DNA from 3 places in the Hoeflea sp. AS16 genome. Region 1 is predicted to be linked to each of the others. Evidence: predicted binding sites of a transcription regulator. Region 1 holds the regulator's gene; each other region holds the start of a gene.
The links. The regulator PhoB, encoded in region 1, activates phosphate uptake and scavenging genes when phosphate is short. The targets are predictions, from matches to a motif close to TGTCATNNANCTGTCAT.
Positions count from the first base shown of each region.

Region 2: WNY80_RS03580 (bifunctional 2',3'-cyclic-nucleotide 2'-phosphodiesterase/3'-nucleotidase) is a predicted target of PhoB. The motif match lies at 1,914-1,930, and genes of this name have one in related genera.
Region 3: WNY80_RS05610 (1-acyl-sn-glycerol-3-phosphate acyltransferase) is a predicted target of PhoB. The motif match lies at 2,036-2,052, and genes of this name have one in related genera.

Region 1 is NZ_JBBMQQ010000006.1:161,350-164,607, reverse strand. It holds gene pstB (phosphate ABC transporter ATP-binding protein PstB) at 1-570, shown strand, start outside; gene phoU (phosphate signaling complex protein PhoU) at 617-1,339, shown strand; gene phoB (phosphate regulon transcriptional regulator PhoB) at 1,369-2,052, shown strand; gene WNY80_RS15880 (GcrA family cell cycle regulator) at 2,148-2,672, opposite strand; gene WNY80_RS15875 (aspartate aminotransferase family protein) at 3,147-3,258, shown strand, end outside.
Region 2 is NZ_JBBMQQ010000001.1:747,802-751,059, forward strand. It holds gene WNY80_RS03580 (bifunctional 2',3'-cyclic-nucleotide 2'-phosphodiesterase/3'-nucleotidase) at 1-1,804, opposite strand, end outside; gene WNY80_RS03585 (HlyU family transcriptional regulator) at 2,013-2,315, shown strand; gene WNY80_RS03590 (siderophore-interacting protein) at 2,377-3,123, opposite strand; gene WNY80_RS03595 (Lrp/AsnC family transcriptional regulator) at 3,204-3,258, opposite strand, start outside.
Region 3 is NZ_JBBMQQ010000002.1:56,981-60,238, reverse strand. It holds gene WNY80_RS05620 (primosomal protein N') at 1-168, opposite strand, end outside; gene fsa (fructose-6-phosphate aldolase) at 265-918, shown strand; gene WNY80_RS05610 (1-acyl-sn-glycerol-3-phosphate acyltransferase) at 1,079-1,987, opposite strand; gene WNY80_RS05605 (tyrosine recombinase XerC) at 2,186-3,121, shown strand; gene WNY80_RS05600 (alpha/beta fold hydrolase) at 3,236-3,258, shown strand, end outside.

The DNA of each region.
Region 1 (3,258 bases):
GGGGAAATCACGCTCGAAGGCGAAAACATCTATGACCCGATGATCGATGTCGTGGAACTGCGCGCCCGCGTCGGCATGGTCTTTCAGAAACCCAACCCGTTTCCCAAATCGATCTACGAGAATGTCGTCTACGGGCCGCGCATTCATGGCCAGGTTTCCACCCGCGCCGAGATGGACGAAGTTGTCGAGCGCAGCCTGATCAAGGCCGGCCTGTTCAACGAGGTCAAGGACCGTCTGCATGAACCCGGCACAGGCCTGTCGGGTGGACAGCAGCAGCGGCTCTGCATAGCGCGCGCCATCGCCGTCAGCCCCGAAGTCATCCTGATGGACGAGCCGTGCTCGGCGCTCGATCCCATCGCCACAGCCAAGGTCGAGGAGCTGATCGACGAGCTTCGCGTCAATTACACCATCGTCATCGTGACCCACTCGATGCAGCAGGCAGCCCGCGTCTCGCAACGCACGGCGATGTTCCATCTGGGCAAGCTTGTCGAGGAGGGGGACACCGACAAGATGTTCACCAATCCGGACAACAAGCTGACTCAGGACTACATCACCGGCCGCTTCGGCTAATCCGGTTGCCTTTCGCATCGTGAATACAGGATTGAAGGATCAAACCATGCCCGAAGCCCACACAGTCACCTCCTATGATGACGAGCTCCGCTTCCTGACCCGCCGCCTGTCTGAAATGGGCGGCATCGCCGAACGTATGGTTGCCGATGCCGTCGCCGCCCTGGTCAATGCCGACACGGCGTCCGCCCAGCGCGTCATCTCCGAAGACCTGTTGCTCGACAATGGCGAGCGCGAGATCTACGACAAGGCCGTTCTGGTGATCGCCAAGCGTCAGCCGATGGCCTCGGATCTGCGCGAGATCATCGGTTCCATCCGCATTGCCTCCGATCTCGAGCGCGTCGGCGATCTTGGTAAGAACATCGCCAAGCGGGTGATTGCGGTTCACACCATGGCCCAGCCGCGCAAGCTGGTTCGCGGTCTCGAGCACCTGGCCGAACTGGCCCTGACACAGCTCAAGGAAGTGCTGGACGCGTTCGCCACGCGCTCGCCGGATCTCGCCAATTCGATCCGTGAGCGCGACGAGGAGATCGACGCGATCTACACCTCGCTGTTTCGCGAGCTTCTGACCTACATGATGGAAGATCCGCGCAACATCACCGCCTGCACGCACCTGCTCTTCTGCGCAAAGAACATCGAGCGGATCGGCGATCACGCCACCAACATCGCCGAAACGGTCTATTACGTCGCCACCGGCGAGCAATTTGCCAACGAGCGCCCCAAGGATGATGACACCGCCACCATGATCGCACCCGCACCGGGTTCGGCCTGACAGCGTTACGGAGTGCATGAAACATGGCGATGAGCCCGCATATCACTGTGGTTGAAGACGAAGAGGCGCTGTCTGTGCTGCTTCGCTACAATCTGGAAGCTGAAGGCTACGAGGTCGACACCGTGCTGCGCGGTGACGAGGCCGAGATCAGGCTGCAGGAGCGTGTTCCGGATCTGCTGATCCTGGACTGGATGCTGCCGGGAATTTCCGGCATCGAACTGTGCCGCCGCCTGCGGGCCCGGCCCGAGACCGAGCGTCTGCCGATCATCATGCTGACCGCCCGCGGCGAGGAGAGCGAACGGGTGCGGGGGCTGGCGACAGGCGCTGATGATTACGTCGTCAAGCCGTTTTCAACGCCAGAACTGCTCGCCCGCGTCAGGGCCATGCTGCGCCGCGCCCGGCCCGAGGTCATCTCCAGCCAGCTCAAGGTCGGCGATATCGAACTTGACCGCGAAACCCACCGGGTCAAACGGCGCGGCCGCGACATCAAGCTGGGACCGACCGAATTCAGGCTGCTTGAATATCTGATGAGCTCGCCCGGCCGGGTCTATTCCCGCGCGCAGCTGCTCGATGGTGTCTGGGGGCATGACGTCTATGTCGACGAGCGCACGGTCGATGTGCATGTCGGCAGGTTGCGCAAGGCAGTCAATCTGTCAGGCATGCGCGATACCATCCGCACCGTGCGCGGCGCCGGCTACTCGATCGAAAGCTGACACGGGCCACAATCAGACTTCAGGGTCAGGACAGCAGAAAAAGAAAGAGCCCGGGCGATGAACCCGGGCTCTTTCAGTTTCGGAATTGATATCGCTCAGCGTGCCCGCTTGCGCTCGCTTGACGGCTGGAAAGCCATCTTGGCGTGATAGCCGCAATAGGGCGATGCATCGCCTGAATCATTGCCGCAGAAGTGGAAGTCGTCCTGCAGCGGATCGCCGACCGGCCATTTGCAGGTCCGCTCCGAAAGCTCCACAAGCGTAAGCCTGCGCGAAATCGGCACCACCACGTCTTCCATCGGACGTGTATCGATCTCTTCGGCGGCAACAACGTCCAGGTCTTCCTTCAACTGCGCCCCGCCGCTTGAGCGGCTCATGGTGCGGGTTGCCTGTGCTGCGGTGCGGCCTGCGTAGTTCGGCGCACGCGGTGCTGCGGTGGCGCGCTTTGTGCGCACCGACGCCTGTCCACCGCTCTTGGCGCGTCCGGGCAGATTGAGCCGGTGCACCTTGCCGATCACAGCATTGCGGCTGACGCCGCCCAATTGCGCTGCGATCTGGCTAGCGCTGAGCCCGTCCGCCCAGAGTTTCTTGAGTCTTTCGACCCGTTCATCAGTCCAGTTCATGCAATGCTCTCCCTGTATCCCGTATCCCGGGATGGCAGAATCCCTCACCGTCGTCCCGGATGACCGGAACTTGAACGCTCGGTTACAATGAGGTGAATAGTGTCCGCCGCGAACCTCTATTTCATGGTCTTAACTTAGTGGTCGGCAGACTCCGTGACAAGAGTCAGCCGAATCATGCCGATCCCTTTTGGCGGTTTTCCCCAACTTAGGCGGCGGATACAAAATCTTACCCTTTAGCCGTGACGGAACGCCGGCCAGATCGAAAATGCTCGCCCGGAGCCGATGCAAATCGGCTCGGACCGCGTGCGCATCCTGTCTCATTGACAGGCATCGTCTAAATGTAAATAGTGCCCTCGCCGCCCCGGAAAGGGCGGCATTTTGGTTTTCCGGCATGCCCTGCCTCGTGACCGCTGCGGCGTTCGCAATGCATGGGTCGTGCTGTTTTGTCCGTTCTCTAAAGGGGAGAGAAGCGCCATGGCCGACGCCAAGCCGCTTTATGATACATATAACCGCGTTCCAATCGTGTTCGAACGCGGGCATGGCGTGTGGCTGGAAACTCCCGAGGGCGAGCGCTATCTGGATTTTG
Region 2 (3,258 bases), on a different contig from region 1:
TGTAGCGGACAATGACATCGCGGTTGGTGTCGGGGGCCTGGAAGACCACCTTGTCGGGGCCAATTTCGGGGAAATTGCCGCCACCGCCGCCGCGGTAATTATTTGTGGCAACAACGAATTTCTGCTCCGGATCAACAGGTTGGCCGTTGAAGCTGAGGTTCTGAATCCGGCTGGCATCAGGGTTCTGGATCTCACCCTTCGATGTGTATTTGGCGGGCTGTGTGAGATCGACCTGGTAGGTCACGCCGTCGATGACGTCGAAATTGTAGGACGGGAAGTCGCCATTGATCAGTTCCGCGTCTTTCGCACCCGGCGCAATCTGGTTGAAGATGCCGGCCGACATTTCCAGCCATTCCTTGACTTGCGCGCCGGTGATCACCACGGCCTGCACCGTGTTGGGATAAAGATAGAGATCGGCCACATTCTTGATGGCGATGTCACCGGCAGGCACATCGGTGTAGTAATTCGCACCGCCGCGGCCACCGGCCTTGAAGGGCGCTGCGGCGGAGAGCACCGGAAGGTCCTTCCACACGGTGTCCTTGAGCATGTCGGTGATGTACCAGGTCTGTGCCTTGCTGACGATCTGGACGGAAGGGTCGTCTGCGACAAGGGCAAAATAGGAATGCAGAGGCGCGGATGTCTTGCCGACGGCGGTGCGGACATAGGCAAGGGTTGCCTCGTGATCGGCCTTTGCCGCGGCCATCACTTCGGGCTTGTCGGCCACCAGGGCGACAACCTTGCGGTCGACGCGCTCATAGATCGGTCTGGCTTCCGAAGTGTGGCTGACGATCTTCCATGAATTGCCATCGCGCTCGAGCATCAGGTCGATGAGACCGAGATGGGAGCCCCAGAAACCGCCCATGACGCCGGGCTTGCCCGAAATTGTTCCCTTGGCGTTGTCGACGCCGGCCATGCCTTCGAACTTCGGGCCGGGGAAATCGAGATGGCTGTGGCCGGTGACGATGGCGTCGATTCCGGAAACAGCGGCCAGCGGCACGGAGGCGTTTTCGAGGTTTTCGGCCCAGTCCTGCTGGCCGATGCCGGAGTGCGACAGGGCGATGACGACATCGGCGCCTTCCTCGCGCATCTGCGGCACCCAGGCTTCGGCTGCCTTGACGATGTCGCGGGTGGCGGCATTGCCGGTCAGGTGCCGCGAATCCCAGGTCATGATCTGCGGCGGGACAAAACCGATCAGGCCGATCTTGATCTTGTGCTCGGTGCCGGCGCCATCCTTGATGGTGCGATCGAGGATCATGTAGGGCTTGAGGAACAGGTCGTCGTCGCGTGGATTGGCAGCGAGCGTTCCCTTGGTCAGGTTGGCGCACACAAGCGGGAAATTGGCACCGGAAATGACCTTGAACATGAAGTCGAGGCCGTAGTTGAATTCGTGATTGCCGAGCGTTCCTCCGTCATAGCCAAGCACGTTCATGGCGGCGATGATGGGGTGCATGTCACCCTCCTTCATGCCGCGCTCATAGGCGATGTAATCGCCCATCGGATTGCCCTGGAGAAAGTCGCCATTGTCGACGAGAATCGAATTCTGCGCCTCGGAGCGGATCTGGTCGATGATTGATGCTGTGCGGGCGAGGCCCATGGTGTCGTTGGGCTTGTCGCCGTAATAGTCGTAGGCGAAGACATGCACATGCAGGTCGGTGGTTTCCATGATGCGCAGGTGGGCCTGGTTGGCCGCGGCGCGGGCGGTGAACGGATGCACCATGACCAGTGCGCTGGTGGCGGCAAGTCCGCCAAGCAAGGAACGGCGCGAGATTGGATGCATCATGTCGAGAACACGTTGGTCTTTCATGGACTTTCTCCCTGCAGTTGACCTAAAAAGGGTGCCTTGCGGATACATGCTGCATACATCCGCGTTCCGGCCTCCCGTCACGTCTGGCGGCAAGCCGTATATGCCAAGTGTGATCCTGACATGACACTTGTGCAACTGATTTGCTCGGCGGGCCCGGAAAGGCCGGCAGGGCCGGCAACAAGATGATTACGAGAGTGAGGAGCTTCACATGGCAGGCATTATGGACAGCATCCGCAATCTGTTCGGCGGCAAATCCGCGTCCAGCCCGCCGCAAGCCGCCAACGAGCCCGATACCTACAAGGATTGCCTGATCTACTCCGAGCCGATGGCCGAAGGTGGCCAGTGGCGGCTGGCCGGGCGCATCGTCAAGGGTGACGGCGAGGCGGCCAAGGAGCACAAGTTCATCCGTGCTGATATCTTCTCGAACCGTGACGACGTTGAAGCCGCGGCGTTTCGCAAGGCGCGACAGATCATCGACGAGCAGGGTGATGCCCTGTTTTCCGGCCGGTAACGCGATTGCTGTGCACCGGGCGTTTGTCCAGACGGTTCACAAGTGGAGCCGCCCGTTTGTTTCAGGCGCTCAGCGCGTTTGCGTCCTCGCGCTTGGCGATCTTGTGGGAGTCCTCGTTGATCCCTGATTTCCAGTAGCTGGAGATATAGAGGTTGCTGCTGTCCAGACCGCGCTCGCTGCGAAAATAGTCGCGCAGCTGGCGCATGGCGGAGAATTCGCATGCCGCCCAGACGGATGGATTTCCCGCAGCCCAGGTCACGCTTTTCACCCGGTCGACCAGGAGATGGCTGTCTTTGCAGGGATGCGGATTGACCACCCATTCGATGTCGAGCAGCTTCGGCTTTTTCAGATCCTGGATATCGGCTTCGTCCATGACCTCGATTACCGCCGTGCCCTTGGCGGTGCCGGGGAGCATTTCGAGATTGCCGGAAATCGCCGGAAGCGCCGTCATGTCGCCCACCAGCAGATACCAATCCGCATCCGCGTGGACCAGTTTGCGCGGGCCGGGGCCGCCAATGGTGATGCGGTCGCCGATCCTGGTGTTCAGTGCCCACAGCGTTGCCGGGCCGCAATCTTCATGCAGGGCGAAATCCACGTCGATTTCCGACTGGCGATGGGTGCGGACCGTATAGGTGCGAACGACGTCGCGGCCGGTTTCGGAATCGGGCAGCCGCAGCTTGATGTAGGCGCTGGTCTGATCGGCCGGGAAGCCTGCAAGGCCGGGGCCGCCAAGGGTAATCCGCAACATGTTGGGTGTTACCTGTGCCTTGCCGATGACGTCAAGTTCGCGGGGTTCCGGGCGTGCCATGATCTTGCTCCTGATCTTTCAAAGTTGGGAGCGTACCTAACAGATCACCTCGCAAATAAACATGACAAAAATTATCACATTTAATTCAACCCGACATTCGGACGATCGGTGATTTCGCGGAGCGCGAAGCTGGAG
Region 3 (3,258 bases), on a different contig from region 1:
GGCCACCAGCCGCGGCCCCAGCGGCACCTGCACGATCTGACCGGGCCCGGCATCCACCCCTTCGGGCAAGGCATAGGAATAGGCCCGCTCCGCCGGCATCGGAATCAGCACGGGAACCACCTTGCGGGGAAACAGCCCGCCTTCAATTTGTCGCGAATCTTTTGCCATGTGGCGTGACCTTGCCCCCGCTTTGGGCTAAAGGGAACCCGGAATTATTCATAGGCGCACCGGACAAGCCCGGTTGGCGCATCTTGGGAGTTTGAAATGAAATTCTTTGTCGACACAGCCGACGTCAACGAAATTCGGGAGCTCAACGAGCTGGGCCTGATCGATGGCGTCACAACCAACCCTTCCCTGATCATGAAATCCGGCCGTGACATCCGCGAAGTCACCAAGGAAATCTGCTCCATCGTCGATGGTCCGGTGTCCGCCGAAGTCGCGGCGACCGAATACGATGCGATGATGAAGGAAGCAGCTGTCCTGGCCAAGATCGCCGACAACATCTGCATCAAGCTGCCGCTGACACTCGACGGCCTGAAAGCCTGCCGCGCACTGACCTCGGACGGCCACATGACCAATGTGACGCTGTGCTTCTCCGCCAACCAGGCCCTGCTTGCCGCCAAGGCCGGCGCCAGCTTCATCTCGCCCTTCATCGGCCGCCTCGACGACATGGGTATCGACGGCATGGACCTGATCCGCGAGATCCGCCAGATCTACGACAATTACGGCTTTGACACCGAGATTCTCGCGGCCTCGATCCGCACCGTCAATCACGTCAAGGAAGCAGCCCTGATCGGCGCCGATGTGGCGACCATTCCCGCCTCCACCATCAAGGCGCTGGTCAAGCATCCGCTGACCGACAAGGGCCTCGATGCCTTCCTCGCCGACTGGAAGAAGACCGGCCAGACGATCGCTTGACCATCGCCTGACCAGGCGCAACCGGCCTCAAGCCGGATCAGACAGATTGCAGCGGCCCGGTCACTCCGGGCCGTTTGCATGAGCGGGTATCATAAAACGCATGAGGCCGGATCGGGTCAGGTCCGGGCGGGCAAACAATCGGGAAAAAGCAGTGGCGCCCTCAGGCAGCCTGCGACCAGCCTTCAGGCGCCGGCTCGAATGCCCGGTCCGGGTTCGCAGCCAGCCCGTGCACGGTGTGGTACTCGAGCGCCTTGATCACCTCGGCCGGGTCTCCGTCGAGCGCCTCCGGCAGGATCGGCTCACCGACCGTGAAGCGGAACGGGTGACGCTTCTTGTTGAGAAGCTCGTGGAACACGGTCATGTCGCGCAGTTCCGTCGAATGCTTCGACAGCCAGTAGAACAGGCCGGAATTGCGCGCCGCGATATTCACCGGGACCACCGGCAGATCGTGCCGCCGGGCCAGCGTGACCGCCGAAACCTTCCATGGCCGTTCGGTCAGCTTGCCTTCATTCCAGAACGCGATGCGGCCGGACGGAAACAGCACGGTTGCCTTTCCGTCCCGGACCGCCCGGTTGGTCAGCTGCAATGTTTCACGCGCCTTGTCGCGGCTCTTGAATTCGTCGCGCCATTCGACCGGGATGATGATTTCGTTGAAACGCGGGCTGACCCGCACCGCGTCGCGGTTGGCGAAGATCATCATGTCCGGCCGGTACCGGGTCAAAAAATCGTACATCGCCACGCCGTCGGCAATGCCGGTCGGGTGGTTAGCAACAAGCAGGAACTTGCCGGTTTTCGGAATTCGCTCCGCGCCACGCGAGCCGATATCCAGTTGCAGCAGATTGCTCAGATGCTGAAACGCTTCGTGGCCGGACATCGGTGCAACCGCATCGGCCATCCGCACCGCCGCGCCATATCTCAAGGTGGCATACAGCACAGGGCGCATCAGCGGCCAGGCCGGGTGCTCGACCAGCCGTCCGCCGCGTTCAGCAATCAGCTGATCAACGATATGCCCGGGGCGGCCATGGGCCAGCACCTGCAACCGGTCTGAAATCTCAGACACATACGCCATGGATTCGACCCTCTTTAGCCCGCCTGATAAAACCTATGGCAACAGTTTATGATGCCATGATGACATCATTCCACCGCATCCGTTTACCCCCCGCTAAGGCCACTATGCAATAGTCGGCACCAAGATTGGCCGCAGAGGTGGCCGCGCAGCCCCTCCGCCGGAGCGCTCCGGCAGGCAGTTCCGAATGACGGATCCATCATGCCCCGACCACTTGTCATAGCAGCACCAGACGTCATGGCCGAACAGCAAAGCTGGCTCAACCAGCTGATCGAAGAACGGCGCCTGTCGCCCAAGACGGCGGATGCCTATGAGCGCGACCTGCGCCAGTTTCTGAGCTTTCTGACCACCCATCTGGGCGGCCCTCCATGCATTGCCGACCTGGCCGACCTGCGGCCGCTCGACCTGCGCGCCTTCATGGCCGAGCGCCGCCGCGGCGGCGCCGGGGCAAGAACGCTCGGACGCGGCCTTGCCGGCATCCGTTCGTTTCTGCGCCACCTCGAGCGCAAGGGCCTGGCCAATGCCGCCGGCGCCTCGGCAACCCGGGCGCCGCGCCAGCCCAAGTCGCTGCCAAAACCCTTAAGCGCCCGCGATGCCTTGCGCGTGGTCGACACCGACCTGCAGATGTCCGACGAACCCTGGATCGCCGCCCGCACAGCCGCGGTGCTGACCCTGCTTTACGGCTGCGGCCTGCGCATCTCCGAAGCGCTGTCGCTGACGGCGGGCGACCTGCCCCGCGACGGCGAAACGCTCAGGATCACCGGCAAGGGCGGCAAGACCCGGATCGTGCCGCTGTTGCCGGTCGCCAGGCAGGCGGTCGCCGAATACCGCCGGCTTTGCCCCTATTCGCCCGATCCCGATACGCCAATGTTCCGCGGCGCGCGCGGCGGACCGTTGCAGCCCGCCATCGTGCAGAAGGAGATGCGACGTCTGCGTGGCGCGCTCGACCTGCCCGACAGCGCCACCCCGCATGCGCTCAGGCACTCCTTTGCCACCCATCTTCTGGCCGGCGGCGGTGACCTCCGCACCATTCAGGAGCTGCTCGGCCACGCCAGCCTGTCGACCACCCAGGTCTACACCGGCGTCGATGCCAGCCGCCTGATCGAGATCTACGACCGCGCCCACCCGAGGGCCTGACCCGGGCGCCTGAACAGGCACAATTTGGCCGCCGCGCCTTGCATCAGGCGGCCATTCCGGTTGAAACCATGCCTGAGCCATTTCGTCCCACCGCCAGCGAGCAGCGACAAAGCCATGTCAGCATCCGATATTTTCCT